Regions from separate parts of the Ferdinandcohnia sp. FSL W7-1320 genome, predicted to be linked through region 4. Evidence: riboswitches for the same ligand, from Rfam matches in the RefSeq annotation. Region 4 holds a riboswitch; each other region holds the start of a gene.
The links. Region 4 has a riboswitch for thiamine pyrophosphate ahead of tenA (thiaminase II). Riboswitches for the same ligand answer to the same signal wherever they lie in the genome.
Positions count from the first base shown of each region.

Region 1: it holds a riboswitch for thiamine pyrophosphate, as region 4 does, so the genes downstream of both, tenA (thiaminase II) here and tenA (thiaminase II) in region 4, are expected to answer to the same signal.
Region 2: it holds a riboswitch for thiamine pyrophosphate, as region 4 does, so the genes downstream of both, NST91_RS13535 (thiamine phosphate synthase) here and tenA (thiaminase II) in region 4, are expected to answer to the same signal.
Region 3: it holds a riboswitch for thiamine pyrophosphate, as region 4 does, so the genes downstream of both, NST91_RS14515 (3-oxoacyl-ACP reductase) here and tenA (thiaminase II) in region 4, are expected to answer to the same signal.

Region 1 covers NZ_JBBPAM010000001.1:4,048,643-4,056,225, reverse strand. The annotation lists gene sigY (RNA polymerase sigma factor SigY) at 1,195-1,755, shown strand; gene NST91_RS19905 (YxlC family protein) at 1,709-2,068, shown strand; gene NST91_RS19900 (sigmaY antisigma factor component) at 2,055-2,258, shown strand; gene NST91_RS19895 (hypothetical protein) at 2,255-2,464, shown strand; gene NST91_RS19890 (heavy metal-binding domain-containing protein) at 2,445-2,759, shown strand; TPP riboswitch at 2,838-3,001, shown strand; gene tenA (thiaminase II) at 3,101-3,781, shown strand; gene NST91_RS19880 (ECF transporter S component) at 3,807-4,391, shown strand; gene NST91_RS19875 (ABC transporter ATP-binding protein) at 4,405-5,868, shown strand; gene NST91_RS19870 (energy-coupling factor transporter transmembrane component T family protein) at 5,889-6,659, shown strand; gene NST91_RS19865 (thiazole biosynthesis adenylyltransferase ThiF) at 6,765-7,583, shown strand, end outside.
Region 2 covers NZ_JBBPAM010000001.1:2,699,322-2,706,904, forward strand. The annotation lists gene NST91_RS13510 (hypothetical protein) at 163-447, shown strand; gene NST91_RS13515 (hypothetical protein) at 587-1,012, shown strand; gene NST91_RS13520 (thiazole synthase) at 1,120-1,887, opposite strand; gene thiS (sulfur carrier protein ThiS) at 1,890-2,093, opposite strand; gene thiO (glycine oxidase ThiO) at 2,106-3,218, opposite strand; gene NST91_RS13535 (thiamine phosphate synthase) at 3,208-3,810, opposite strand; TPP riboswitch at 3,929-4,039, opposite strand; gene NST91_RS13540 (IS110 family RNA-guided transposase) at 4,635-5,759, opposite strand; gene NST91_RS13545 (DUF4145 domain-containing protein) at 6,085-7,191, shown strand.
Region 3 covers NZ_JBBPAM010000001.1:2,910,308-2,917,890, forward strand. The annotation lists gene NST91_RS14490 (MerR family transcriptional regulator) at 1-57, shown strand, start outside; gene NST91_RS14495 (SRPBCC family protein) at 54-491, shown strand; gene NST91_RS14500 (hypothetical protein) at 940-1,071, shown strand; gene NST91_RS14505 (DNA alkylation repair protein) at 1,197-1,859, shown strand; gene NST91_RS14510 (hypothetical protein) at 1,880-2,278, opposite strand; TPP riboswitch at 2,414-2,520, shown strand; gene NST91_RS14515 (3-oxoacyl-ACP reductase) at 2,611-3,372, shown strand; gene thiW (energy coupling factor transporter S component ThiW) at 3,394-3,897, shown strand; gene NST91_RS14525 (Na+/H+ antiporter NhaC family protein) at 4,689-6,104, opposite strand; gene NST91_RS14530 (GNAT family N-acetyltransferase) at 6,205-6,738, shown strand; gene NST91_RS14535 (DUF421 domain-containing protein) at 6,786-7,493, opposite strand.
Region 4 covers NZ_JBBPAM010000001.1:2,224,078-2,231,660, forward strand. The annotation lists gene NST91_RS11210 (ATP-binding cassette domain-containing protein) at 1-259, shown strand, start outside; gene NST91_RS11215 (hypothetical protein) at 427-924, shown strand; gene NST91_RS11220 (glycine zipper domain-containing protein) at 1,141-1,599, shown strand; gene NST91_RS11225 (lysozyme inhibitor LprI family protein) at 1,732-2,379, shown strand; TPP riboswitch at 2,498-2,601, shown strand; gene tenA (thiaminase II) at 2,710-3,390, shown strand; gene NST91_RS11235 (pectate lyase family protein) at 3,433-5,103, opposite strand; gene NST91_RS11240 (AraC family transcriptional regulator) at 5,535-6,386, shown strand; gene NST91_RS11245 (PAS domain S-box protein) at 6,530-7,583, shown strand, end outside.

The DNA of each region.
Region 1 (7,583 bases), 1.8 Mb from region 4:
AATGCGGGTGTGATTCAGACAAGGCCAGAGGAAACCTTCATGCATGAGTCTGAATAAGGGTGTGATTCGGACAAGGCTATAGGAAATCTCTAGGCATGAGTCCGAATAAGGGTGTGATTCGGACAAGGCCAGAGAAAATCCCCTAGTATGAGTCTGAATAAGGGTGTGATTCGGACAAGGCCAGAGGAAATCTCCAAGTATGAGTCTGAAAAATGGTGTGATTCAGACAACACCCGATGAAATTTCCGGTCATTAGTCCGAATGCGGGTGTGATTCAGACAAGGTCAGAGAAAATCCCCTAGTATGAGTCTGAATAAGGGTGTGATTCGGACAAGTCTATAGGAAATCTCTAGGCATGAGTCCGAATGCGGGTGTGATTCAGACAAGGTCAGAGAAAATCCCCTAGTATGAGTCTGAATAAGGGTGTGATTCAGACAAGGCAAGAGAAAATCCCCTAGTATGAGTCTGAATAAGGGTGTGATTCGGACAAGTCTATAGGAAATCTCTAGGCATGAGTCCGAAAAATGGTGTGATTCGGACAAGGCAAAAGGAAATTTCCAAGCATGAGTCCGAATGCGGGTGTGATTCAGACAAGGCCAGAGGAAACTACTAAGGATGAGTCCGAATAATGGTGTGATTTCAGACATGGCCCGAGGAAATCTCCAAGTATGAGTCTGAATAATGGTGTGATTCAGACAAGGCCGGAGGAAACAACTAAGTATGAGTCTGAATAAGGGTGTGATTCGGACAAGGCTATAGGAAATCTCTAGGCATGAGTCCGAATGCGGGTGTGATTCAGACAAGGCCAGAGGAAACCACTAAGTATGAGTCCGAATAATGGTGTGATTTCAGACATGGCCCGAGGAAATCTCCAAGGATGAGTCTGAATAATGGTGTGATTCAGACAAGGCCGGAGGAAATCCCCAGTCATGAGTCTGAATAAAGGTGTGATACAGGCAAGGGCCAATGGAAATCTCCAAGCAAGAATCCTAATTTCGCATGATTTGGGCAAGATCCGAGGATAACTCCATTTTGAGTCAAAATGGGGAATGTAATTTTCTATAGGATGGGTTAAACTGTTGAAAACGTATATAATAAATTTTTTTTAACTGAGAGTGAACTTTTTAATGACTTCATACGTATTATTAGCGAAAAATAAAAAATAACAAATTTTCTCGGGGGAGAATTCAATGCATGGATGAAAAGGAACTAATTCGCAGTGCAAAGCGTGGTGACTCACTCGCGTTTGCAATGCTTTTTAAAGAACATTATCCTTTTTTAGTTAAGTATTTAATAAAAGTTACAATGAAACCTGATATTGCTGAAGACATCGCACAAGAGGCAATGATGAAAAGCATGGAAAAAATTAATATGTATAACGGTAAAGCAAAATTCTCCTCATGGCTCATAACAATTGCTACGAACTTATACATAGACACTATCCGCAAAAAGAAACGCGAACAAAATTATCAACAGGAGCAAGCATTACGAAAAATGAAGTGGCAATTCGAGAACCATTCTGAGGATTGGAATGATGTTCTTGATGCACTGGGAAGGCTTTCAGATGAAATTCGGATTCCAATTGTTCTCAAACATTATTATGGATATTCATATGAAGAAATCGCTGATATGCTTCATATCGCCATCGGTACTGTTAAATCAAGAATACATAATGGAATTCATACAGTGAGAAAGGAGTTGAGACCTAATGAAGAAAAACAAGCTAACTCTATTAAAAAACGAACAACGACTTGAAGAGGATCCAGAAACGATTCAAGATATAAATGAAGCACTCACTAAAATAGATCATCATTACTCGGTTTTCACTCCGGACCTACAAGTATTTGAACAAATGGTAGCAACTGCACAACAAAAACAAAAGAAGAAGTTTAGACGAGAACTGACCGCATTTATTTTGATTGCATTATTCATCATGACGGCTTTAATAACGTCATTTTTCCGTCTTCCTCTTGCATTTATTGTGATTCAAGGTATTGCAACAATTAGCTTTCCAGTATATAGCTTCTTTCGTTATCGAAAAAAGGTGATTGTACATGAATACGAATGATACTCTACTTATTATGGTGGCAGTGATTGCCCTTCTTATTCAAAGCTTTTGGTTGTTTTTAGATGCTCGAAAGCGGGGGCATAATTATTGGTTTTGGGGAATATGGGGATTAATTCAATCACCGTTGCCCCTTCTTTGTTATCTTATTATTGCAAGAAAAATTTATCGACGTAAAGCAGGTAGGGAATGATGAGGAATATTGCAAAATATATTGTATTAATGATAGCCATTGTTGGACAAATCGTAGGAATTGTATTTTTGTTTATTGATATTTCAAAGGCACTAACATTCTATGCCTTTTACATGGTTGCCATTATTCTATTATTTGCCCTATTAGTATGGGAACGAAAACGTGAGAAAGAGGAGGATGACGAAAATGATTATCGTGACTACTGATTTTGTACCTGGAAAAGAAGTAAAAGAACTTAAAGGATTTGCAAGAGGAGGTACAGTTCAGTCAAAGCATATTGGTAAAGATATAATGGCTGGATTAAAAACAATTGTTGGAGGAGAGATCTCCGATTATACTGAAATGCTAGAAGAAGCCCGCCAAAAAGCAATTGGTCGAATGGTGGAAGATGCAAAAGCAAAAGGAGCAAATGCAGTAATCGGGATGCGATTACAAACCTCAGCTGTTATGCAAAATGCATCTGAAATTATTGCATATGGAACAGCAGTTTATGTAGAGTAACTAGTAAAACTTAAAAAAGCCTTGATAATTATTTCCAACATGTTATGATTGGAAATAAGAAAAATTGCATAAATAATATTATTCCACTAGGGGTGCCTTTAAATAAGGTAAATGTATTAATGGTGTTATACCTTTGAATCGTTTACCGGAAGGCTGAGATTGAGGATTGTTTTATCATAACCTTGAGACCCTTAGAACCTGATCTGGTTGATACCAGCGTAGGGAAGTGGGTAGACGGGTCTCTTTATTTTTATTTGTCTAAATCCAAACCACTTTCTTTACGTTGGTAAAGAAGGTGGTTTTTTATTTTGCAAATAACAGTAAAGGGAGGAGAATTGAACATGTTATTTTCAGAAGAAATACGTAAAGAGGCAAACGATATTTGGGAGGCAAGCTTTGACCATCCATTTGTCACAGGGATTGGAGACGGTACATTACCAATTAAATGTTTCCGTTACTATGTCATGCAGGATGCCTATTACTTAACTCATTTTGCAAAAGTGCAATCTTTAGGCGCAGCAAAGGCGGAGGACTTACATACAACAAACAGGCTTGCTATTCACGCTCAAGGAACTTACGAGGCCGAACTAGCGCTGCATAAAAGCTTTTCCGGAAGACTTGGGATTACGGAGGAAGAAAGAAAAAACTTTAAACCCGCACCGACAGCATATGCATATACATCACACTTGTATAGAGCCGCATATTCAGGTCATTTGGGTGATGTAATTGCTGCTTTATTACCATGTTATTGGCTATATTATGAAATTGGTGAAAGACTTAAAGGTTGCAAACCAGAAGAGCCGATTTATCAGGAGTGGATTGCGGCGTATGGTGGGGATTGGTTTAAAGAACTAGTTGAAGAACAGATCGATAGAGTAAATGAATTGGCAGAAAAAGCGACGCAAGAGGATCGTGACCGCATGAAGGAACATTTTATGATTAGTAGTCAATATGAATACTCCTTTTGGGAAATGGCGTACAAATTAGAGAACTGGCCAGTTCAATCAAAACTATCTGTCTGAACGAAGGAGAAGAGGAGAGGTATTAATGAGCAAAGGATTAAAACTAACTGATATTTTGGTTACGATCGTAATCGCCATTGCATTTGGAATTGTTTATATTGTTTGGGGTTCTTTATATTATGTTGTAAAGCCGATTGGGCTGCACGCCGATCAGTTAATCTATGGAATGTGGTTTATTGCAGCGACTGTTGCGTATCTTGTGATTCGTAAACCTGGTGTTGCATTACTGGCAGAAATTGCAGCTGCCTCAGGTGAATTTATTTTAGGGTCTCCATGGGGCCTAACCGTTCTGCTGTACGGTGTTGTACAGGGGCTGTTTGCTGAAGCAGTGTTTATGCTCTTTCGATATAGAAAATATAATCTTGCTGTGGTCGTCTTGGCAGCAATAGCTTCTTGTCTAGGGTCAGTAATAATGGATTTTGCGTATGGAGAAATAGGTGACTTAGCTACCTGGAATCTCATTTTGTTCCTAGTTGCTAGATTCGTAGGTTCCATCTTGTTTGCTGGTGTTTTTGCTTATTACCTAGTTAGTGCCTTGGAAATGACAGGGGTAACAAAACTTGTACGCCCACTATCCAGCAGTGATTTTGATGCACTAGATCAAAAATAAAAGGGGATCGAATATGGAATCAATTGCCTTTGTAGAATACCTACGTTTAACATTTCCTGGAGATAAGTCCTTGCTTTTTAAGGACTTATCTTGCCATATTAAAAAAGGGGAGAAAATATTAATTCTCGGGCCTTCAGGTTGTGGAAAGTCAACAATTCTTCAAGTGTTAAGCGGGATTATCCCAAACTCGATAGAATTACCAATGAAGGTAGATAAGTTACAGATCCCCAAAGCATGGGGCTATGTTTTTCAGGATCCTGATTCACAGTTTTGCATGCCTTATGTTGATGAGGAACTTGCATTTGTCTTAGAAAATTTACAAATTCCTAGGGATCAAATGGATGAACGGATAAAAAGTCTTTTAGAGCAAGTTGGATTAGATTTGGAAGATATCCACACAAACATCCAAACCTTGTCAGGAGGAATGAAACAACGTTTAGCCATAGCATCTGTATTGGCATTAGAGCCAGACGTATTATTTTTAGATGAGCCTTCATCCATGCTTGATCCAGCTGGGACACAGGAAATTTGGGAAGTGATAAGAAATGTTATGGTGGATAAAACAGTGGTCATCGTAGAGCATAAACTGGAGCACGTCCTTCCAATTGTTGATCGAATAATCCTTTTCAACGAAGCTGGAGAGATTATTGCAGATGGATCTAAAACTGAAATTTTTTCTAATTATAAAACGGTCATCAACGAACAAGGTATTTGGTATCCAGGAGTCTGGGATCACTTTGTTCAAGACTTTAAATGGATGCAATCTATTAATACAGCAGAGTTTAATCCCCCATCTATTCGACTAGAGGAATTTAAGGGATATAGACAGAAAAAGGAAAAAATATATATTAACGATGTTCAAGTTCAGGAAGGAGAGTGGATTGTGGTCAAGGGGAGAAATGGTGCTGGGAAAAGTACCCTGCTTCACTCCCTCATGCAATTCATTCAAACAAAAGGTCACTATTCATTATTTGGAGAAGTAGTTACAACCTCAAAAAAGCTAGATCACGCCATGACATTTGTATTTCAAAACCCGGAGCTTCAATTTGTAACAAACTCTGTTTATGAGGAAATTGCTTATTCGTTAAGGATTGATAAACGAAGTGAACTAGAAATATCTGAGACCGTGGAGGAACTTCTACGAATCTTTCACCTCATAGAACATCAAAACAAACATCCTTACCAGTTATCTATGGGACAAAAACGAAGATTAAGTGTAGCAGCCTCTATTGTAAGGGATCAGCAAATACTTTTACTAGATGAGCCCACATTTGGACTTGACTCAAAAAATACGTTTGCCCTTCTTACTTTACTAGAAAATTATAGACAAAAGAACAAGACAATCATTATGGTTACTCACGATGAAAAAATTGAAGAGTATTTTGCGACAAGAAGTTGGACCATTGAGAATGGGAGATTAGTAAAAGATCAATTGTTGAATCAAGTGAAAGTAAATCTTAGCCTCTTGAGAGTGTAAACAGGGAAAGGAAATTACTCATGGAACTTTTAAGTAAAGATACATGGCTACATCGAATAAATCCAAGTATAAAGCTATTCGTACTAATCAGTTTATGTATTGCAGTATTATTCATTGATACTCTTCAGCTTCTTATTCATATTTCATTGGTCGTTTTTATCTTATTCTTTGGATTCACAGGACATTCATTTAAACGAATCATTCTTATTACTTTGCCATTTTTGCTTATTTTTCTCTCAACCTCATCATCTATGATTCTATTTGGTAAAGGAGAGACGGTACTTTTTAAGTGGGGACTTATAACAATCTCCGAGGAAAGCATTTATAAAGGGTTAGTTGTTGGTTTTAGAGGAATTATATTTGCAGGTCTAGGCTTAACGTTCGCTTTAACGACACGGCCTGTTTTTCTTTTTTATTCGTTGATGCAGCAGCTAAAGTTGCCGCCTAAATATGCATATAGCTTTATGGCTGGATTACGGTTGATTCCCATTATGATAGAAGAGTTCCAAACGATTCAAAATGCATTGCGCGTTCGTGGGATTGAACACCAAAAAGGGATTCGCTCTATCTTTATTAAACTAAAAGCATATTCTATTCCGTTATTATCACAAAGTATTAGGCGAGCACATCGGATAGCAGTTGCTATGGAGGCAAAGCGCTTTTCGAATCATAATAATCGTACATTCTATTATGAACTGACTCTTTCAAAGTATGATTTGGTTTTTATTCTATATTTCGTGATTATGGTAAGTCTTGGTTACTATCTCTCCAGTCCATTATTTTTGATTTAGGAGTCCGGTTACTTCATGGAAGGGAACTAGATGTGTTACGATAATTTTAAGTTAAGGAATAAGATATTTTGGGATTTAGGAGTTTGAAGGAAGGATTGATGTGGGGTGACTGAACGCTATTCTCGCCAAGAGTTATTTACTCCAATTGGATTGGAAGGACAAAAGAAGATTAGAAGTAAGCATGTGTTAATTGTAGGTGCTGGTGCACTAGGTACGGGCAGTGCTGAGGGACTGGTTCGAGCTGGAATTGGAAAGTTAACAATTGTAGACCGTGATTATGTAGAATGGACAAATTTACAAAGACAGCAATTATATAGTGAAGAAGATGCGGCAAATCGTTTACCAAAAGCTGTTGCAGCAAAACAACGCTTAGAAAAAATAAATTCAGAGGTCGATATCCGGGCTCATGTCATGGATGTTTCCATTCAAGAGATTGAAAATATCATTGATCATGTTGATTTAATAATCGATGCTACCGATAATTTTGACATAAGAATGCTCTTAAATGATGCTTCACAAAAGTATAAGATTCCTTGGATTTACGGGGCATGCGTTGGGAGCTATGGAATTAGCTATGCTATTCTTCCTGGTCAAACACCATGTCTGCATTGCCTCTTAGAAACTGTACCCATGGGTGGACTAACATGTGATACGGTGGGAATTATTAGTCCAGCTGTACAGATGGTGGTAGCCTATCAGGTAACCGAAGCTTTAAAAATATTGGTTGAGGATTACGATGCATTACGCAGTAAATTGGTTTCGTTTGATTTATGGAAAAATCAACATACCGCGATTAAGGTTGATCGTGTGAAAAAGGAAAGCTGTCTTTCCTGTGGAACAAATCCAACCTATCCTTTTTTATCCTATGAGAATCAAACAAAGTCAGCTGTTTTATGTGGACGAGATTCTGTTCAAATACGGCCT
Region 2 (7,583 bases), 480 kb from region 4:
ACGGGGTACAAATTTACATCAAAAAAGAAATGGATTAGACAAGCGATAAATTCAATTTTATACGTACTCATTATCATTTTTTTAAGTATATATTATTATATAATCTTTGATGCAGCTAATTTTACAAATCCAATCATATTTATTATTTTAATTTCTTCCATTTTGATTGCGATACTTAGAGCAAAATACTATTTTACATTAAATAAAAAAGACTATCTTATTCTTGAAGGTGGAAGCGTATCAATATACAGAGGATCTCTTTTTCGAAGAAAACAAATTCTATTTAGTCAAGTAGAGGTAGTTGTTCAAGTTAGTGATGTCATTCTATTTATTATGAACAATGGGAAGGAAGAACAAATTTATACTGATTTAATATCAGATGAGGATCAAGTAGAGTTGATAAAAAACCTAAAGTCCATATTTGATTCTAAGGCAGTTGGGTTTTAACGTCATCTTTAAGGATTTTGGGTTTGAAAAAAACCCCATTGTATTACCGTTATCTAACAGATTTAGATAGACATGTGTTAAGCCATTCTATATATGAGCGTTAAAATTTTTAACGTTTCTATAAAGAGGGGGTTAATACATGAGGAAACCTGTCAAAACTATTTTAGGTGCAGCATTATTAGTTGTCGGACTTGCAGGATGTCAAGGTAACGATAATAACTTTGATACCAAAAATAATGGGGATGTCAAAATATTGAATCAAAGAAACGATAATGGGCATGGTTTCAATCAAAACGACAGATTTGACAATAACAATGGCCGTAGTAACATCATGAATGACCGTAACCAAGATTGTAATGATGACCTCTATTATGGTCAAAGTGGTACTGGTACTACTAGTATTGGGACAGGAACTACTGGTACCGGTGGTGCTGGTGCGATGGGAACTGGAACAGCAGGCAGTGGTGCTGGAACAGGCGCTGGTGTTAATGGAGGTCCTGGTGCAGGTACTACTGGATATGATGGTTGTCGAGACGGAACTGGACTAGGGTCAAATAATCGCTAAACAAGAACATTTCTATTGGAGTTGCAACAATATTCATGAACGTGGATATTCCAATGGCCTGCCTTTAAGCATGCTTATGGGGTCAGGCCATTGGTTTTCAGTAATTGTTAAGATCCTACCAACCCTGTTAAAGGGCTACTCGCTACTGCGTAATCTTTTTCCTCAATGCGTCCGGCCTCATAGCCTAGTCTTCCTGCTTCTAACGCAAGTTTGACAGCGAGTGCCATTTTTACTGGATCCTTTGCACCTGAAACAGCCGTATTTAACAGAACACCATCTCCTCCAAGTTCCATTGCATGAGCAACATCCTTTGGTGAACCAATTCCCGCATCAATAATGACCGGAACTTGAGATTGCTCAATAATAAATTTTAGATTTAACGGGTTAATAATTCCTTTACCTGAACCAATTGGACTTGCCCCCGGCATAATCGCATGTACACCGAGATCCTCTAATCGCTTAGCTAGCACTACATCATCTGACGTATACGGCAACACAATGAAACCTTCATTGAGAAGCATTTCCGATGCCTTCAACGTTTCGATTGGGTCTGGTAAAAGGGACCTGTCATCTCCTATAACCTCAACCTTAATCATGTCACACAATCCAGATGCTTTAGCTAGTTTCGCTATTCGAACCGCTTCCTCAGCAGTTTTAGCTCCTGCTGTATTTGGAAGAAGTGTATATTTCGTTAAGTCCAATTGCTCTAAAAAATTGGGCTGACTTTCTTCAAAAATGTTCATTCTTCTCACAGCAAACGTTAAAATTTCAGCATCTGAAACCTCAACAGCTTGCTTTTGAATTTCAAAAGATGGATATTTTCCTGTTCCTAATAAAAGTCTAGAATGGAATGTACGATTTGCTATTGTTAACATGATTATCCTCCTCCTACAAATTGGACGATTTCAATAATATCGCCATTTTTAAGTCTCATCGCTTTATAGTCATCTTTTTGAATAATATCCTCATTAATCTCTACAATCGCGATCCGATTTTCCAAGTTATAATGAGTCAAAAGCTTATCCACTGAATTTACTTCTTCAGGAAGTTCAACCTGCTCTCCGTTAAGTCTAATCTTCATGTTCTCACCTCCCTAAATCAACGTTTTTTGTCTTCGATCAATACGAAAAGCATCGATCCATTCCTGTTTTACCTCTTTATTTAAAATTAGGTCACGTATCATTTTCCCAGTTGCGGGGGCAAGGAGAATCCCATTTCGAAAATGGCCACAGGCAATCAAAATTTGTTCCTCCTCAGGGTGTCTGCCGATAAATGGATGCCCATCAAATGTGGTAGGTCTCAAACCAGATGTAAACCCTTCAATCTTCCAGTTAGCAGAGGAGGGGAGCATCATTTTCGCTTTATTAATTAAACTCTCAACACTATCAAGGTTGATCGATTCACTCCAGTCATCTGGAATCATCGTTGCCCCGATCACGAGTTTCCCGTTATTTCTTGGCACGATATAAGATTTGTCATGAAACAACGTGTGTTGTAAAAGAGGCTTCTCGTGCTGAACAATGATACTTTCTCCTTTTACAGATGACAGTTGTTCAGAGATTCCTAGATTCTGAAAAAGGTGATTACTATAGACACCAGTTGCAATTACGATGTACTTTGCTTGGACATTGCCTTTTGCAGTCTTCATATTGTAGTTGTTTCCATGTTTTTCGACTCCATAGACGTGGCAGCTATCAAAAATAGAAGCACCAAGTACTTGGGCGCTTTTTGCAAAAGCCTCACAGGTACTAGTCGGAATGACGTTCACATCATCTTTGATATAGGCAGCTCCTAAAACGTCATTGCTAATCCCGGGTTCCATACATTGGACTTCTTGCCGGCTCAACTCTTTTACAGTAGGTTGCTTTAAAAGTGAATGGAGGTCTTGCATTTCATTTTCAGTGAGTGCTAGCTTTATAATACCGCCATTTCGATATCCAATATCAATCCCACTTAAATCAAAAAGTTCATCTTTTAATCGTATGTACTCAAATTGACTCGACCTTGCAAAAGGGAAGAAGAGGGAGAAATCACCATCACTTTCTGAATGAGCACCTAGCATGCCAGCAGCAGCCTTGGTTGTTTTCGCACCAATTTGTCCTCCATCAAATAGAGCAACATCCATTTGTGCAGTGGCTAAATAATAAGCAATGGAGCAACCAATAATTCCACCACCAATTACAACTACTTCGTACCTATTTTTCATGGTGAATCGCCTCACTGAATGTTTTTGTGATGGAATAAGGTTCATCTGTCGCAAAAATACTGGACATGATTGCCACACCATCCGGCCCAACTGCTTGGATTGATGGTAATGTTTCTAACGTAATGCCACCAATTGCATAAACAGGGATGCTTAGTTCTTTTTTCATTTGTAATATAGGCTCAACGCCGTTTGGGGCTAGACCTTGTTTGCTATTGGTTTCAAAGCAATGGCCATATAGGATGTAATCGGCTCCATCTGTCTCCACTTCTTTTGCTTTTTCAAAGGAATGAACACTGCAACCCACTTTTATTTGCGGGTAACATTTTTTCACCATCTTTACAGGGAGGCCATGTTCAGGTAAATGGACAGTAGGTATATCCATACATAGTGCAACATCTAGGCGGTCATTGATGATGATTTTCTCTTTCTTCATACCGTTGTTAAGTAAATATTCGATTAAGGACACTATTTCTAGAACAGATTTTGATTTCTCTCGAATCTGCACGAAATCAATTACATCTTTAATCGCAATAATTTTTTCAGCAACAGCTTTTACAGATTGTCGATCATCGGTCACAGCAATTAATTTCATTGAACTACTCCTTTTCGTCTAACAACTTGCAGCGTAAAAAAGGAATATAACGGCTAAAGCACAACAAAAAACCACTCTCCAAAGTAGGAAAGTGGTTGTTATGTATACACATAAAAAACGATTGCCTTAACCACATCCCTACGCAGGTACAAGCCTGTTCAGGTAATGAGGGTTTCAAAGTAAACTACTTTTTTCTCAGCTCTTATCAAGAGTTCCCCTAGTGAAAATACAAAACTATTAACTTATAACCTAAAATTACCACAATTCCGTCCAATTGAAAAGGCATAAGTTTCCAAGGGGTCAGAGGGACAGGTCCCTGATATGAACGAAACTGTCAAGTTCCCCTCGAATCCCTAATTATAATTGCCGTTTTTTGGCGCACTTAAGAAGAGAAGCATTTTTGGCTTCTTTTCTTTTTTATAAATGTTTGAGACATTTTATGTCTAGGGATTTCCCTTCTCAGCTTACTGACTACTCCTCAATCTATGGATTGCCTGTCAAGTGCTCTCCTTGACTGGTAATCCATAGATTGAGACACTTTTTTAAGCTGAGAATTAAATTCCTCCTTTATTCAGAAGTTAAGAACACGGCACGAAGGCAAAAGTCTAAGCTTCGGTAAGCACTCTGATATTCGTGGATTCTCACATTTTATCTTTCCGTATAAAGGATCTACCACCAACTCGTCACGTGCGTTAGCCTATTTAGACATAGCACAAAGGGACCACGTGGATTATCCTTTCCGGTGTTATACTTTGCCTTCGAGCCCTACTCTTAAAATCACATAATTTAACTGCAGTTTTTTATAAACGAATTTTTATAATAGATTAAGATTCAATTAAAACTCTAGAGTTTGTTTCTATTTCCTGCGTGACTGCCCAGATAAACCCAGCTAGTTCTCTTGCCACTGCCGTTACGACTTTCCCACTTTCTTTACCCCTTGATAATAATCGGAAATACTTTTTATGAAGACGATTTTGAGCTTTCCATGATATAGCTTGAACAACGGCCGACTGACCTTCTTGTCTTCTTTTTAATTCTCCTTTTACTGCAGGTTGATATCGATAACTCCAGGCTGCTTCTATCAGAAGACGGCGAACGTGTTTATTCCCTGTTTTCGTAATCTTACCTTGTCTTCGACTCTCACCACTAGAATATTCGCTTGGGATAAGACCTACATATGACATGAATTGTTTAGCCGAGGTAAATCTTTTAAAGGACCCAATCTCTGCCACTAAACTTGTGGCTGTAATAGTTGCCACACCTCTAAGCGATTGAAGTGCTTGAATTACAGGAGCGTGTAAACCTTCGGTTGCTTGGATATCTATTTCTTTCTCTAACCGTTTTATCCGTTGTTCGATCTCTTGAAGTTGATAGTAATATTCTTGAAATACAATTCTAGACGTAGAACGAGTAAATTCTAACTTGTTTAACCATTCCCGATACTTAAGGGTCCATTTACGAACATCAGTAGGAGGCTTAATATTGTGTCTTAATAAAAACTTAGTGAGTCGGTGTTTTGCCCTTAACTCATCCTCTTTGGCATCTTCGCGAGCACGAACTAAATCTCGAAGAGCTTCATCGTCTTCAGTTGGTACATAAATGGATGTTAATTCACCAGCACGGAATAATTGAGCAAGCCTAACCGCATCCCTTCGGTCTGTTTTAATCCGTTCTCCTGGCTTAGACGGGATTAGTGACGGTGCGATTACAAAACACTCAATGCCTAAACTTAAGAAAAAACGGTACAATGGGTAACCTGTTGGGCCGGCTTCATAACAAACTTTTATTTGTTTTTTATCTCCTAATTTCTTAACTAACTTTTTAATAGCTTCTAAGGAATGTGGGATCATTCCATAATATCTAGGTGCTTCTCTTCCTTCTTCAGCAATCGCAACAGAAATTTTTTCCTTTGAAACGTCTAAACCTACGTATTTTATGGTATCCTTCATAATATAACTAGCTCCTTTCGTAATGTAGCTCTGATTTGGTTTGGTTTTTAATTTCCGTTAAACAGTCTAACCAAATTAACCTACGGGATTACGACAAGGGGCTAGTTTCGTTCATGATAACTTGTCCCAGTTTCTTTGTTACCTCTGATGGCAATGTCTCAAATTAAATGGGAACTTACTAAACATTCGCAAATACCCGAATTCAGATATCCTCCTTGCTTGTCATCTGTTTTTCACCTAAAATAAAAGAATCTCTGGACGGCCTGAGTCTCTCTATATACAGATTCAGGCCTTCAGTTTGCATGTAAGAAAGGAACATCATGACATGAATTCATCTGAGTATTTTTATAGATTTCTAGAGCCGATATCCAAAGAATTAGCATTCCTAGCTGGGGAATTGGAACACTCCATTTTTACAAGTCCACGTACAATGTTAACTCATTCAAGGGTACTTGTTGAAAATATTCTGCAGCAGGTAATGGAATATGAAAAAATGAAAGAAGATCCTCGCATAACCCTAAAAGAAAGACTCACTCTTTTAGATAATGAAGGAATTCTAACATTAGAGATAAGGGATGCCCTTCATTTAGTTCGTCAACTAGGTAATCAAGCCTCACATGACAAGAGAAAGTTTCGTTATTCGGAAGCACTGTTATCATGGGAAGCAATTTACCAAATTGTGAGATGGTTTGTTGAAGTGTATAGCTCCTTATCAATCGAAGTACCAGCCTATCAAGATCCGACAACTCCAAAGGAAGAGCGTTACGATATTACCGAACTAGAGCTTCGGTTGAAATCACTAGAGGATGTATTAGTTACTTCTATGAAAAAGGGAACACCCGATACAAAGGTTCAAAATGAGGTTGCAGTTACGTCAGAAGCTGCTCCATCAAAAATGGGAGAACCGGGATATACAACGATTCGTACGATTGAGTATAAAGGGGATACGTTGGAAGTTCCATATTTTCTACGTGATGCCTTTTTGCTGCCACAACGATTCGATAAATCTGAGACTTTTTTAGTTAGACTGGGTGCTGAGCAGCAAGCACGTATTATGAGTGAATTACCAAGTAATCTCGAAGACTTGCATAAGCATGTCAAACGTTTTAATGAAAACAATGATAAACAATTTTTCGAGGAGTTAAAAATCTTTATTGAAGAAGAAAAGATTCGTAGAAAAGTAACTCTTGAACGACCAGGAGAATTGTTTTTATTTTACAAAGCAGATTACATGATCCTTACAGATTCTCTTAAACAGATACCTCTTACTAAAGACGAGTTTATAGGCGTACCAAGCCTTATTACACAATTAAACGAAGACGGAATTCATACAGTTGGCCAACTTCCGAAGGAGCTTGTGATTCTCGGAAAATATAAAAATGTTGGGGTTGTGAATGTAGCGAGATTGTTTGAGCAGTTGAAGGGGAAGTAAACCGATTTCGATGTTAATGTCACACATAAAAAATTATGAGCCACCCGGACTGGGTGGCTTTTTTACTAGTGACAGTAAATCTGGAATAGTGGCAGTATTTTTCAAATAGTGGCAGTAAATCCGGAATAGTGGCAGTATTTCCAGTTAGCAACAGTAAACTCGGCGGATTCTCAGTAATAGAGTGATATATCCATTTTACTTTCTTCAATCTTTTCATCTCTTAAGACATAAAAACTATCATTTTGTTGCAATTTGCAACAAAATGTTTTCAATTTCGGAAATAGTCTCAAAAATTTACTAAAACCATAATAAAAATACGACAATATGAGTAAAAAAAAGAAGGAAATTATTATTTTTTGACGAATTTATAGGAGCAATCCATTAGAGTGGCG
Region 3 (7,583 bases), 690 kb from region 4:
CAACAAAAGGAAGAGATTGATGAATTTCTCGCATCTGGGAAGGAGGAAAACAAATGATTGAATGGAAAGAAGAAACGATCATTGAGGCGAATATTGAAAAGGTTTGGATGCTATTTTCGGACGAACATATAAAGAAAATAATGCCGAAAGTAGAAGAGCATACCTTGATTGAAAAAACAGAAGAAGAGGTTGGGGCAAAGCATCAACAAAAATATCGGGAGGGAAAACGTGTAGAAACCTATATTGTTGAAACGACACAATATGATAATACCGAAAACAAAAAGCTAAAGCAAACAAGCTTTGTACTCGGGAAAGCATTTGAAATTACTACGACTTTCACCCTACTAAAAATTGACGAGTCCCACACTAAATTCATATATGAAGGACAAAACATAGGAGTTAATTTTGTCGGACGGGCCATGCTAAAACTAAGCAGTAAAAATGCAAACAATGATGTTGTAAGGGAATTTTATGGAGCGCGTACGAAATGAAGCATTAAAAATATAGGCTCTTTTCTAAAAGATTGTTGCTTTTTGTTAATAAATTGCAAACCAAGTTGGTTGGAGCGTAAGGTGGCGACTCCAGCGGGAAAAGCGTGAGACTTGAGACCCCGCAGGAGCGGCAGCGACTTGTCCAGTTGTAGCGGCTAGAAACTCGAGAAATTTCAACTCCTCCTTCAGAGGCAAATTACGCCTCTTTGTCGGAGTGGCCAATTTTCTCGTTTCTGTGCAAGCCGCCTCCACATTTCGTTGAGGAGGCTCAAGCCACGCCCGCGGAAAGCGTCCACCTGAAGCGGAAGTCAACGATATAAAAACAACAAAGTTTGCGAAAACAGCCAAAATATAAAAGTAAAATTTTTTTTAAAAGAAAGCACATTTTCGTTACCTCATCATATACTACTTATTGTGTGAGAAAAATGTTAGAAGGGAAGTACGGAAAATGAGCAACGAGATTAAAACACAAGTTACAAATGATTACAAGGATAGTGAAGGGTATAAAGTAATTGAAGTCAACCTCAACAATCCAACAGAAAACCTATTTGCAGTCGTAACACCTATTAAAATGCAATAAGTAACGAATTTAAAATACTATCTTTTCGTACGTATACTTACATAGAAAAGATAGTATTTTTTATTTTGTAAGAATAGGAGCATCGAGTACAATGAGGATACCAAATCTTTTAAAGGAGCAATACAATGGAGGATTTAAACCATCTCGTTACATTATTCGAAGAACATAGTAATCCCGCTAATGCGTTACCGATGCAAAAATATATGAAAAACCATTTTCCGTTTCTCGGAATAAAAACACCTTTAAGGAGACAATTAACACGTAATTTTTATAATGAAACAGGAATATTAAAAAAGGATTTAAATCTTGAACTTGTTACACAGTTGTGGAAAAAGGATGAACGGGAATACCAATATGCTGCACAGGATTATTTAGTTAGATCTATAAAAAAAGTCAATAGTAGCCATTTAACTTTTATCGAAGAGCTCATTACTACAAAATCTTGGTGGGATACTGTCGATGTTCTTTCACCACATATAGTTGGAAATATTGCTAAAGTAACACCTAGTATGATAGAGGAAACAATTGAAGGCTGGGCATTTGGTGAGCATTTATGGCTTACACGTTCATCAATTCTTTTCCAGTTAAAATATAAGGAAGAAACAAATGAAAACATCCTGTACAAATACATAAAAGCCAATGCAACAAGTAAAGAATTTTTCATCCAAAAAGCAATTGGCTGGGCTTTGCGCGAATACTCAAAGACAAACCCAGATTCAGTCCGTCAATTTATAAATGAAACACCATTGCAAAAGCTAAGTGTTAGAGAAGGTAGTAAATATATTTAAGGCCAGGAATCTCCCGGCCTTTACTTAATTACTCCTAAAATGGTATATTTACCAGATTTAAACTGGAATGTGATTTCATATGTTTCACCTTTGCTAAATTGAGCGCAAAAATCCTCGACCTCTTTTTTATCTTCGCTATAAAACTGATACACGCTGTATGGATCACTTACATTACAACTGTATTTTCCATCACCATTTTTTTTGGCCGATACGGAAACTTCCTGAACGATTATGGAGGTTTCTTTCTCATAGGAGGGGCGAAGATTACCAGAACCCATGGTCACTATAATAATGAATAATCCTATTAAACTTATAATAAACGCCTTTTTCTTTTCCATTTTTACAAAAAACATAAAAATACCGCAACCAATCGCTCCAATTCCTACTGCAAATAGAGCGATCATTAAATAAAATAACATCCCAGCACTCCTTTCTATAAATTGAATATTCAGACTGTTATCCATATTATACCATATAATGAATCTTAGAATCTTGAATTCATCAAATACCTTTACATTTTTGCAAGTACATACTATCCTTATAGAAAGAATATTCGTAACTACTAGGGGTGCCCGATTGGGCTGAGAGAAAAGCGTGCGTTTTTTAACCCTTTGGACCTGATCCGGATTATACCGGCGGAGGAAAGTAGAGTGGAAAATGTCCATTTTTTCTTGATACCTTAAACCAGGTCCATTTATGTGGAACTGGTTTTTTGCGTTTTTCTTATTTTCTATTTGAGGAGGCTACTAGAATGAAACTACAAAATCAGGTTATTCTCGTTACCGGTGGTGCACGAGGATTAGGAAAGGAAATCGTAAAAGCTTTATCGAATGAAGGGGCAAAGGTAGTAATCAACTATTTTCATAGTGAAGCAAAAGCTCGTTCTCTACAAGAAGAAATCGGTGAAAATGCGATCTCCATTCAAGCTGATGTGAGAAATCGTGAACAAGTACAGAATCTATTTGTTGAAGCGAAAAAATATTTTGATCAACCTATAACAACCGTTGTAAATAATGCCTTAATCAATTTTCGTTTTGACCCAGTCGCAAGAAAGAACGCCGAAACTATTTCTTGGGAGGATTTTCACGCACAGCTCGAAGGAGCAATAAAAGGAGCTTTACATACAACACAAGCAGCACTTCCAGACATGAAAGAGCTTGGCTTTGGACGTATTGTAACAATTGGCACGAATCTCTTTCAAAATCCTGTTGTTGCTTACCATGATTACAACACTAGCAAAGCAGCTCTTTTAGGATTCACTCGGAACATGGCAAAAGACCTTGGTCCATATGGAATAAACGTAAATATGATTTCTGGGGGATTACTTCAAACAACGGATGCAAGTTCGGCAACGTCTGAAGAGGTTTTCCAATTGATAAAGGAATCTACGCCACTACAAAAAGTAACAACACCGGAAGATGTAGCAAACGCAGTTCTTTTCTTTGCATCACCTTGGAGTAAAGGGGTAACGGGTCAAAACCTTATTGTTGACGGCGGTTTGGTAATGAATTAAATCGGTAATGGGGGATTCATCTTGAGTAAAACACTAAAAATGACACTCACAGCAATGCTTGTCGCTATCGGAACAGTTACAAGTCATTTATTTGCAATTCCAATAGGTTTCACAAAAGTATTTCCTATGCAGCATTTTATTAATGTCTTGTCGGCGGTTATCTTAGGTCCAGCATACGCCGTGCTTCAAGCTTTTTCTGTATCTTTACTTCGAAACATGCTTGGGACTGGCTCTTTATTTGCCTTTCCAGGAAGTATGATAGGAGCTTTTTTAGCAGCAATCCTTTATACAAAAACTAAGAAAGCGTCAATGGCAATGACAGGTGAAATTATTGGAACAGGGATCTTAGGGGCAATTGCTTGTTATCCAATTGCCACGCTTATTCTTGGACAGGATGCAGCCATTTTTGGCTTCATACCATCGTTTATTTTCAGCTCCATTGTGGGATCTATTTTTGGATTTATCATTGTTGGAATCGTATTAAAAAACCCCGCGTTCAATAAATATCTAGAACGAAACTTCTAAGAAACTTGAGGAGACTAAACTTGTATGTGTTGTAGTTCAGACTACGTAGAAAAAAACCATTACATGCATACGAATGAATTACAAGTAAATAACTAACAAAAAAGGTAGAAATTTCAATTTAGATTAAAAATGTAGTAGATTTCCATTTGTGTATTGTTTTTAAGCGAAAAAGTGATAAAAGCATGCGTAAAGTTGAAATGCGTATGCTTTTATATAATTTAGCAATATAAAGTCATACGTAAATTCCAAAATAAGGTAGAGTTGATTTCAATTAAGATTAAGACTGTAATAAATATCCATTTGTGTATCATTTTTTAAGCGAAAAAGCGATAAAAGCATACGTAAAATTGAAATGCGTATGCTTTTATATAATTTAGCAATATAAAGTCATACGTAAATTCCAAAATAAGGTAGATTCGATCTCAATTAAGATTAAGACTGTAATAAATATCCATTTGTGTATCATTTTTTAAGCGAAAAAGCGATAAAAGCATACGTAAAATTGAAATGCGTATGCTTTTAGATAGTTTAGCAATATAAAGTCATGCGTAAATTCCAAAAAAAGGTAGAATTGATTTCAATTATGATTAAAAATGTAAGAAATATCCATTCGTGTATTATTTTTAAGCGAAAAAGTGATAAAAGCATACGTAGAGTTGAAATGCGTATGCTTTTATTTAGTTTACCAATTTAAATCATGCGTAAATTCCAAAATAAGGTAGAATTGATTTCCAAAACGAATGTTTCTCCACCACAATAACCGAACTATCTGCATGTTAATTTAATCTTTTTTAAAATATCAAACCACCAATGATATATAACACAATGGCAATTACTCCTCCTATTGCTGAAACCTTTAATTTATATTGTGCATAATCCACTAGTTCTAAATCTAGTATTGAGGCCGTGGTTATCGTTGTGTCACCAAGTGGTGAAGTCAAAGCTCCAAATGCTCCGCTCGCAAAAACAGCTCCGACGGTTAGTGGGATGGAGGCACCAGTCGAAAGGGCCAAAGCAATTCCAAGCGGCATAAATAACCCCCATGTTCCCCAAGAGGAACCAATAAAGTACCCAACAACTGACCCAATTAGAAAAATCGTCGCAGGTGTTAAAAACCCTGGTAAAAATGAGCCTAAAGTGGAACTAATAAATTCAGAAAATCCTAGTTCCTCAGCCGATAAGGTAAGAGCCCATATAAGAATGAGAAGGGTAATCGCCTGCATCATTTGGTTTCCACCATCGTAAAAATGATACATTATTTCATGTAATTTCTGCTTTCGGATTACATAAAACACAAAAGTGAAAATTAGTGTGATAAATACAGCAAGCAGCATGACAAAGGTTGCATCGGCCATTGAAAAAGCCTCAAAGACCGATTGAGCACCAAGTGATCTACCGTTTTCCCATAGCAGATAGAGAGACAATCCTAGAAGTAAAAACACTGGGACAATTAAATGCCAAGGTTGTGCCTTTACAAGAGAAAGTTCTTTCTTAATTCCAATTCGGTGAAATTCATGATCATGTTCTTCCTCATCTGCATGCTGGTGGGATTTATCACTTTTTTTAGATGGCCAAAATGTTTGAATGATTCCAATAAGGAGCATCACAATCGCATAAAAATTAAACAAAATACTTAATAAAAATACTTGGTAGGCAGACATCCCTAAATCAAGACCTTTAATGCCACCTTCGACAAGTGAAACCATAAATCCAACAAACGCAGTCGCAACCGGTAATAGAACAATAACCGATTCGGTTGAAATATCTAATGTCATGCCGACCTTTTGTTTTGATAGGTTCATTTTTTTTATGAGTTGTTTTATGATAGGTCCAATCATCATGATCCGAAACATTGGCATCATAAAGGTAAAAGGGAGAGTGAGCCATATTAATCCTAGCAGGCCACGTTCAGTCTTAATTTTCTCACCAATCCATTCCGTAAATCCTTTGATACCCCCAGCAATATTCATCATCCCAACTAAACCACCAAAAACATATAAAAAGCTTACGATTTTGATATTAGTTGGATCAGATAGAGTCGTCACAATATATGTAATTGATTGCTGGGTTCCACCTAATACATCAGATGTAACAAGGATTGCCCCAATCAATAATCCTAGAACTAGTCCCGGTAAAATATCCTTTAACCAAATCGCCATTCCAATTACAATTAAAAAAGGAATAAGTGAGATCCATGAATGTTCCAAACCATAATCCTCCAATATCGAAAATGTTCATTTGGTTAGTATGACCAATTTAGGAGGGGAGTATTTCAGTACACAGGAATACTTAGGGAGGTAGTAGGTAATGGATGTAGATATCAGAAGGCCAAAAATTGAAGACAAGGATGAACTTCACCGTTTTTTCAAGGATGTCATTATGGACACATTTAGTAAAGAAGGGATAGCTCATTTAACAAAGGATATAGTCGAGGAAATCGAAACAAAAAAGAGTTATTTACAATCTGATTTTACAAGTGCAGGCAAGAACCGATATTTTCTACTTGCCACCTATGAAAACACAATTGTTGGAACCATCGAGTATGGTACTGTGAGTCGTTTAATCTGCAAAACGCATCATGCCTATTGTGATCTAGTTGAAGTTGGAACTGTTTTCGTACATCCGAACTATCAAAAACAAGGCATCGGTACAAGGTTATTGCAATCAATATTTACAATTTTAAGGGATAGAAAAATAGAAGAGTTTTGTTTAGATAGTGGATACAAAAATGCACAAAAATATTGGAAGAACAAATTTGGTAAGCCGGATGTTATTTTAAAGGATTACTGGGGTAAAAATTTTGATCATATGATATGGAAAATACAGGTGCCGAAAAATTAGGAGTATACACAATTTGGAATGAAATAGTATACTCCTTGAAAATTTAACTAGTGATATAAAAATACTGTCACATTTTCGTTTTCATCAATTGTTCCAAGAAGAATTTCATTTAATGTTACATTTTTGTAGGTGGCTGAAATTTTTTGTATCAGCCAATCTTCATTTTTACCAATTTTATTTAGCTCGTTATAGTCAATCTTTTTCTCCTTAATTACAGTCCTAGGATATTGGAATGGTTGAATAGGTTTGTTATAGGTACTCGGAGTTAGCGGTTGGTGTTCACTCTTTAAGAAGATAGAAAAAGAACCACCCGGCTCCCAAAACGCAAGTGCAACCTTTTGAACATCTTCCGTACTCTTCATTCTTAATTCTGATAAAAGTACATCAATTGAAATCCTTGCTTTGTTTAAATTTTTATAAAGTATATTTCCATTCTCAATCAGTAGGATAGGTGAGGGGATAAACAACTTTCGAATCTTATTAGAACGTAAACTTAATAAAATACCAATCAAATATAAGACCAAAATTACAGTCATTGTAATCATGGAACCCTTTAAACCTAATCCCTCATCTGATAATGGATGAGCAATAATATTTCCAATTAGTAAGACGATAACAAAGTCGAGAAGCCCAACCTGAGAAATCGTTCGTTGCCCCATCATTCTAGCTATCACGATAAAGAACGCAAAGCCAACAATAGCTCTGAGAATCCATTCAACAGCAGTGAGATGCTCTTGTGAAGCAAAAAAGTGCATAATTCCTCCACCTTAACCTTAATTTTCTAATTAGTTTGTACTAAGTACATTACAACTATTAGCAATAAAAAACACTTTCTATCTCAGGGG
Region 4 (7,583 bases):
GAATATCTATATTTTAGATGAACCGACAACCGGACTGCATCTGTCCGATGTTTCCAATATTCTAGCGATTATCGAAAAATTAGTTGAAAAGGGTAATACAGTTATTGTCATAGAACATAACCTAGACGTCATACGAAATAGTGATTGGATTATTGATTTAGGTCCAGATGGAGGTACAGGTGGTGGAGAAATTTTATATGAAGGGCCACCTGGAGGACTAAAAAATTGTGAACGATCAATAACAGCTAAGTATATTTAAAGAAAAGAAGAGGTGCCTAAACCCTGTATACTTAAGGGTTCATGTGCCTTTTTTAAATGAATAACGAAAGGACGCATCAGTAGCCAAGGTGGATAATGATCCTGTTTCTATACAATTAGATTGAATAAAAGTAAGTTGCACTCATACTCATTTAATGAGGTGATGTTATGGATTATAATAATTTTAAATCAATTAAAGATTATGGCTTCGAAGGTTATATTCCGGTTACTGAATTGATGCAAAATCACTCTATCGTTCCACATAATAAAGGGGTTTATATGGTGCTTTATACCCCTGATGATTCACCAGAGTTTTTAACAGAAGGTACGGGTGGTTATTTTAAAGGGAAAGATCCGAATGTTCCAGTAGAAAAATTAAATGAAAGTTGGATAAAGAATACGAAAGTAATCTATATCGGGAAAGCCGGTGGTGGAAAAAGCTCTGCAACTTTGAATTCAAGAATAAAACAGTTGTTAAAATTTGGTAGTGGGAAAAATGCAAGCCACTACGGTGGTAGGGTTATTTGGCAAATAGAGGATATTAATCATTTGATTGTTTGTTGGAAGGAACTAACCGTTGAGGATCCTAATGATGTAAAAAATCAACTGATTAAGGGTTTTAAAAAAATACATAGAAAGAGGCCATTCGCCAATATGGTTGATTAATCTTAATTTCGTGAGTAATGTTCATTAATATATGGAGTAGTTTAAAAAAAAGGAACCGGGAGGATTATTGTTAATCCTCTCCTTTTTTTGTATCGGTTTTAACAGGAGTGGTAAAAAGTGGATGGAAAAATGAAACTAAATCGAGTTTTATTCGTATATAAGGTATAAGAAAAAACGATCCTTTGCCAAATTAAGATTTCATTAGGCGGTGGTGTATTGAAAAATCTTGTAGACGATATAAAAACAAATTTAAGGAAGCTAAGGAGTAACATAAGTAAAGAACAAGCAAAAAAACTTGATTTAAATAAATGTGAAAGAGTGGTTGAAAAGCTGGATTCTTTATCGACGAATTGTGAGGAATGTCGAGAACATCTAGTTGATTTAAAGAAACATTTTATGGGGTTAGAAGCAAAAATAGATAGTATTGAGCAAGAATGTAAACAGCATAAACAAGTCATTCAAGGAATTGTTTCACATCTTCAGAAGAAGCATAAGTTGGTATCAGAAGGATTTTATCTATCATTATATATGTCCATTGGTATGAGTTTAGGTGTAGTGTTTGGATTAACAATAATTGACAACTTTGCGTTAGGTATATCGTTTGGTATGAGCATGGGTATTGCCATTGGTGCTGGTTTGGATGCAGATGCTAAGAAAAAAGGTAACACAATATAGTCGATCGAACACTTACAAATGTGAGTGTTTTTTGTTTGCATTAGGTGAGGATTGCTTAAAAAAGAATTTGAACTTCCTTAAATGTTACTGGAAAATTTTATGATATACTAGTTTGGTAGAGGAGGCAGTGTAATGAAAAATAAACAGCGTTTACAAATTGTAATAATTATCATAGCATTATTCTCGTTGGTTGCATGTAGTAATTCAACGGATGAGGCAAATGCTAAACCAGAAAATGAAGAATCAGAAACTAGCACCGATCTAAAAACAGAGGAAAAACCGGCTACCGATGAGGAGCCAGGTGAAATAGTTAAATCTGAGAGTCCTGAACATACTCAGATTAAAAACAAAGATGTGACATCTAAAGAACCATCAACGAATGAAAATGAAGAGTCATCGAAGTCTAGTGACAACAAAGAAATAAACCAAGGTATGAAGGATACATATCTCAAAGAATTAAATGAAATGGAAGAAGCAGATAGAAACCCCGAAGATACAACAACAATGGCAGAATTAGAAGAACAAGAGGCGGCAAGGTATAAAAAGTGGGATCAGAAATTGAACGAAATTTATGGTGTATTGAATGAACAGCTTGATTCTGAACAGATGGATCAATTACGAGAAGAACAGCGGAATTGGATTAAATATAGAGATGAAACTGCAAAAGAATCATCACTGAAATATAAAGGTGGCTCGACGGAAACCTTAGAATATGTTGCTACCAAAGCAAGTCTAACTAGGGAAAGATGCTACGCGTTGGTTGCAAAGTATATGAAATGATTGTTTTAATTGCAGGAAGCTCTGAGTAGGACAATCACTCAAGCGGGACAATGGACATGAATAGTTGCCTTTTCATAGCCACTATGATTAACTAGTATCTAGTAACTTAATAATCTAACAATTCGACTAGGGGAGCATTTTTGTGCTGAGAGATAGAAGAAATATCGACCCTTTGAACCTGATCTAGGTAACACTAGCGTAGGGAAGTGGAGTTGGCACGTTATGTTTAGACTGAACGATTTTATATTGCCTAACCCATTCCTAGCAAACTAGTGATGGGTTTTTGTTTTTTTATCTCCCCAAGGTCAAATGGAGAGAGGGGACAAGAAAGTGAGTAGTCTTTTTACAGATCGTTTATGGAATCGAGTGGAGCCTATCTGGAATTCGTATTTGGAGCATCCATTTGTGAAAGGGATTGGCGAGGGTTGGTTGGATAAGGATAAGTTTAAGCATTATATGAAGCAGGATTATGTGTACCTGATTGAATATTGCCGTCTATTTGCATTAGGGAGTGCAAAAGCTCCAGATTTAAAAACGATGTCCATATTTGCAAACCTTTTGCATGGGACATTAGAGATGGAAATGGATCTTCACCGCCAATATGCCGCAAAATTTGGAATATCAGCTGAAGAGCTTGAGGCAACAAAGCCTTCATCAACTACAACTTCTTACACAAGTTACATGTTGAATGTGGCGCAGCTCGGTGGTGTAGATAATGTTGTCGCAGCAGTCCTTGCTTGTGCTTGGAGCTATAACTTTATTGGAAAAGAGCTCGTAATATGGCATGGAGCTGTTGAACATGAATTTTATGGTGAATGGGTGAAAATGTATTCATCCGATGAGTTTACTGCCTTGGCGGAAGATTGTAAGACGCTAATCAATGAAATCGCAAGCGAAAAACCGGAACGAGATTTAGCTGTACTTGAAGAAATCGTCGTCAAAACCAGTTTGTTTGAGTATATGTTCTGGGATATGGCTGAAAACCTTGAGGAGTGGCCAATTAAACTGTAAGGACATGGGGACAGAGGGACAAAGAACCTCTGTCCCCCTATATTATCGACCTTTACTGTTGGAGTTATAGTCAGTTTTTAACCATGCAATTGGGCTCATATTTACCTTGTTTGCACCTGCATATTTTGTAAGTGTTGGAACAACGCTGTCTAAAGGAACCACGGTATACGTATAAGGGAGTTTCTCGTCATAGTTATATTCAAAGGTAAATGGATCAGTAGGTGGATTCATTTTACTCATATTTTCACTTCCAACAATATGAGAAGACCATGCCCAATTTCCGATTGTTGATTTGTCATACCATATAAATCCTGTTGTAAACAGATTTTCACCATTATTGTCCCAGCTGCTTCCTGTATACGTGCCATATTGGTTGGTAATTTTTGAGTTTACAATTAAGTTTCTATTATAAGCTGCTTGGAATAACTCAGCCCATTGGGCGTCCATATTTTTAGTATCTAATCCCTGAATCTCTGCACCAATGATTGGCTCGTTAATGTCATTGAATACAGATGTATCTGCTGCAATCGAGGCTCCATTTCTAGCATTTAGTGCCCGTGAAAGTGTATCTGTTCCGAATTCAGCAATTGCCGAGACATTCTCTAAAATCGCTTGATGAGAGGAATTGTCCAAATACAAGTTGTACGCATGACCAGAACCTTGGCGTATCATAGGAATTCTCTGTCCAACATTGGTATAGGTATTATAAGCGAGTGTTAAACGTATTCTTTGATTGCCATCCTTTATCTCATCGCCACTACTAGACACATAATTCACATAGTCTTTATCACCTGAACCTGATAAATGCACCTTACTGTGATACGCAGCATAGGCCATGATTTGTTCTTTAGTGGCACCTTCATTTCGCATGTTGTAATACACACTATCGGAATTCAGTTCATTTGAAGCATATTTCTCTTCCATAAATTGAATCGTTTGATAAATATCAGTGTCTGTTGAGGGATTTTCATCTGCAGGTAATCCGAATTCAGACCAGGAAATGGTGATGTTGGAGCCACCGTTCTCTGTATCAATTAATCCATCCGCTGCAATTGGAAATTTGCAATGGTCAATCCATACATTGTTGGCACCATTTATTTTAATATAAGTCCAGCCTACTTCCTTGTGTTTTCCTGTATCATCCCATTGCCACATGCCATCAAAGTTCAGATTACGAATGACGATATCGTTCGTAGACCGTTGTAATTTTAACTCGACAGATCTTATCGTTTTTCCTTTTTTTGAAAAAATCGTGAGTCCATCAACATTATCAATATTTAGTTGTGAAACACCAGAAGCTTCTATTTTTGGATTGGTAAATCCGTTCATAGGATCTCGATATTTCGTAATGAAACGAAACTTCTTTGTTTCCTCAGAACTCAGATTTAGATTCTTCCACCCAAAATTTAAGTCCTTAGCGATTTCAATTACTTTCACACTTCCAGCTTGTGCATCCAAGATGGCCTGTAAAAACTCTCTTTCTGTTTTGACCTGTCGATAATAGGGTGTATCAATGTATTCACTTCGGTCATTCACCCCTATTGAGGCATAACCAGAAACAGATAGAAAACTACTGTCATAATCTTTCATATACCTAATAGTGTTGGGAATCGAATCGATTGCTGCAGCGTGAGCCGTACCATTTCCGGTCAAGAAAAATGGCGCAAATAAGGAAAAAACCATAACCAATACCATTGCTTTTCTAAACTTCATAAAATACCACCTTTGCAATTTTTTTAACTAAGTCTCAATGCAAACCAAATACAAACAAGCCTTTATATTACACCTCCAATCAACGTCTAACGGTAAACATTAGATTATTCTTGTAAACCCTTTCGTGTTTGTGAATTCAAAAACTTCTATATTAGTTTAGCAAGCTTCTCATTACATATTTTGTGAGAAGAAGACGTTTCTGTTTACATTTTCGAAGGTGTTTAGGCATGTACACAGGAGAGGGGGTTCCTTTTTCCTAGTTCCTCGTTTGTTAAATAGGAGTAAAGTTGCGATTCCTTAAAAAATGAAGGATATGGGCAGATGAACATGTAATAAAAAGAACATAACTAGAGTACAAGTTTTAAGCGGGTGAAAAATGAGAACACGAATAAAGAATTTTGTTGGCTCATTTGGAGAGGAGTTGAATAGTGGTGCAAAAAATAAGTGTTTCTCTTCGTGAACAGCCTTTTTATATAAATCGTTTTAGTGGATACCATCCGTCAATGGCAACACATCATCTGCACCAAGATTACGAAATTTATTATTTATCCAAAGGGGAACGGATTTACATTATTAATGGGGAAGAGTACCTAGTAAAGAATCAGCATCTCGTTTTTATTGATAAAAATGTGATCCATAAAACGGTCAAGAAAAGCAATCAAGTGTATGAGCGAATGGTTATAAACTTTAGGGAGTGCTTCTTGAGTTTAGGCGAACAACATATCGTGAAGCAGCTCTTTGAAAATGGACCGTACATTATATCGATTCCTCAAAATAAAAGAGAATTAATTAACACTATCATAATGAGGCTATTCGAGGAGTACCAAAAGAATCTAAAGGAAAGGGATATGTACCTTAGATCTTTGCTATCCCAATTATTAATTGAAAGTAATAGACTGATAGAGGATGCGTGTCCTTTAGAAAAGATGAAAGTTTCGGGACAACAAGATAACACTGGTAAAAATGAAATCGAAAAGATTATTACATTTATTAATAACAATTTTACAAGCGATATTTCACTTGGTGTTTTATCCTATCATTTTCATGTAAATGAGCAGTATATAAGTAGACTTTTTAAAAAATACACTGGATGCAGTTTTATTGAATACTTGAACGCAATCCGTATAAATGAAGCAAAAAGATACTTAATACATACAAGCTTGAAAGTGAATCAAATTGCAGGAAAAGTGGGTTATTCCAATCATGTTCATTTTTGGCGAGTGTTTAAGAGGAATACAGGCATGTCCCCGAATCAATTTAGGATTCTAAAAGCAGAACGATAATCATCTTTAATTTCTTGATTTTGTTGAGCTACTAAAAATAAAAGCGTCAATAAGTTGCATAAAATAATTAAAACTAACGATAATATGGAATTGGTGGTATTATACGATAAGATAGAAATTTCATAGTAGAGGTAGTTTATTTAATGTTACATTTTATTAATCGGTTTGAACAAGCTTTTCATTATTCACCTATAGGCATGGCCTTGTTTTCACTAGAAGGGCAGTGTATAAAAACAAATCCAGCACTATCAAAGATTACTGGCTATTTAGAAGAGGAACTATTATCTCTTACCTTTCAACAGATTACACACCCGGATGATTTAGAAGAAGATCTTAGATTTGTGCAAGAACTAATAAAAGGTAAAAAAAGTTCTTATGAAATGGAAAAGAGATACTTTCATAAAAATGGAAATATAGTATGGGTTTTTCTTTCCGTTTCGATTTTTCAACAAGACGATAAAACGTTCTACCTAATTGCTCAAATTCTTGATATAACTGATAAAAAGAATTTACAGCTTAGTTTACTTGAGAGTGAAGAAAGGTTTCGTAACCTCTTAAATTATTCACCGGACCCTATCTTGGTATTTGATGGAGAGATTATCTTATACGCGAATGAGTCTGCAGCTAAACTAGTTGACACGTTTGCTGAAGATATGATTGGGGAGTCAATTATGAGATTTATTGATCCTAGCATGCATGAACTGATTCAAACTCGGAGCCAAGAAATTATCGATCAAAATAAGCAACTTCTTGATTTAGATTTGAAAATACGCAGTAAAAATGGCCGTATTGTTGATGCAGTTATATCGGCGGTTCCAATCTCTTATATGGAAAAAAGGGCTATTTTAGTTAGTTATCGTAATATTACGGAACGAAAAAAAATGGAACAGGCATTGAAAGAAAGTGAGGACCGTTATCGACAATTAGTCGATTATTCCCCATTGGGTATTTTAGTCCATCAAAAAGGTGTTATCCAATATGCCAACCCTGCAGCTTTGCAATTATTAGGAATCACAGATGAAAAATTGATAGAAGGTATTCCAATATATGATATTATTCACCCGGATTTTCGACTTATCGTATCAAGAAGGATTAAGAATATTGAAGACAATGGCATTTATGAACCAACCTTATATGAAAAATTCGTACGCATAGATGGTCAGGAGATTGATGTTGAAGTAAGTGGAATCCCAACTA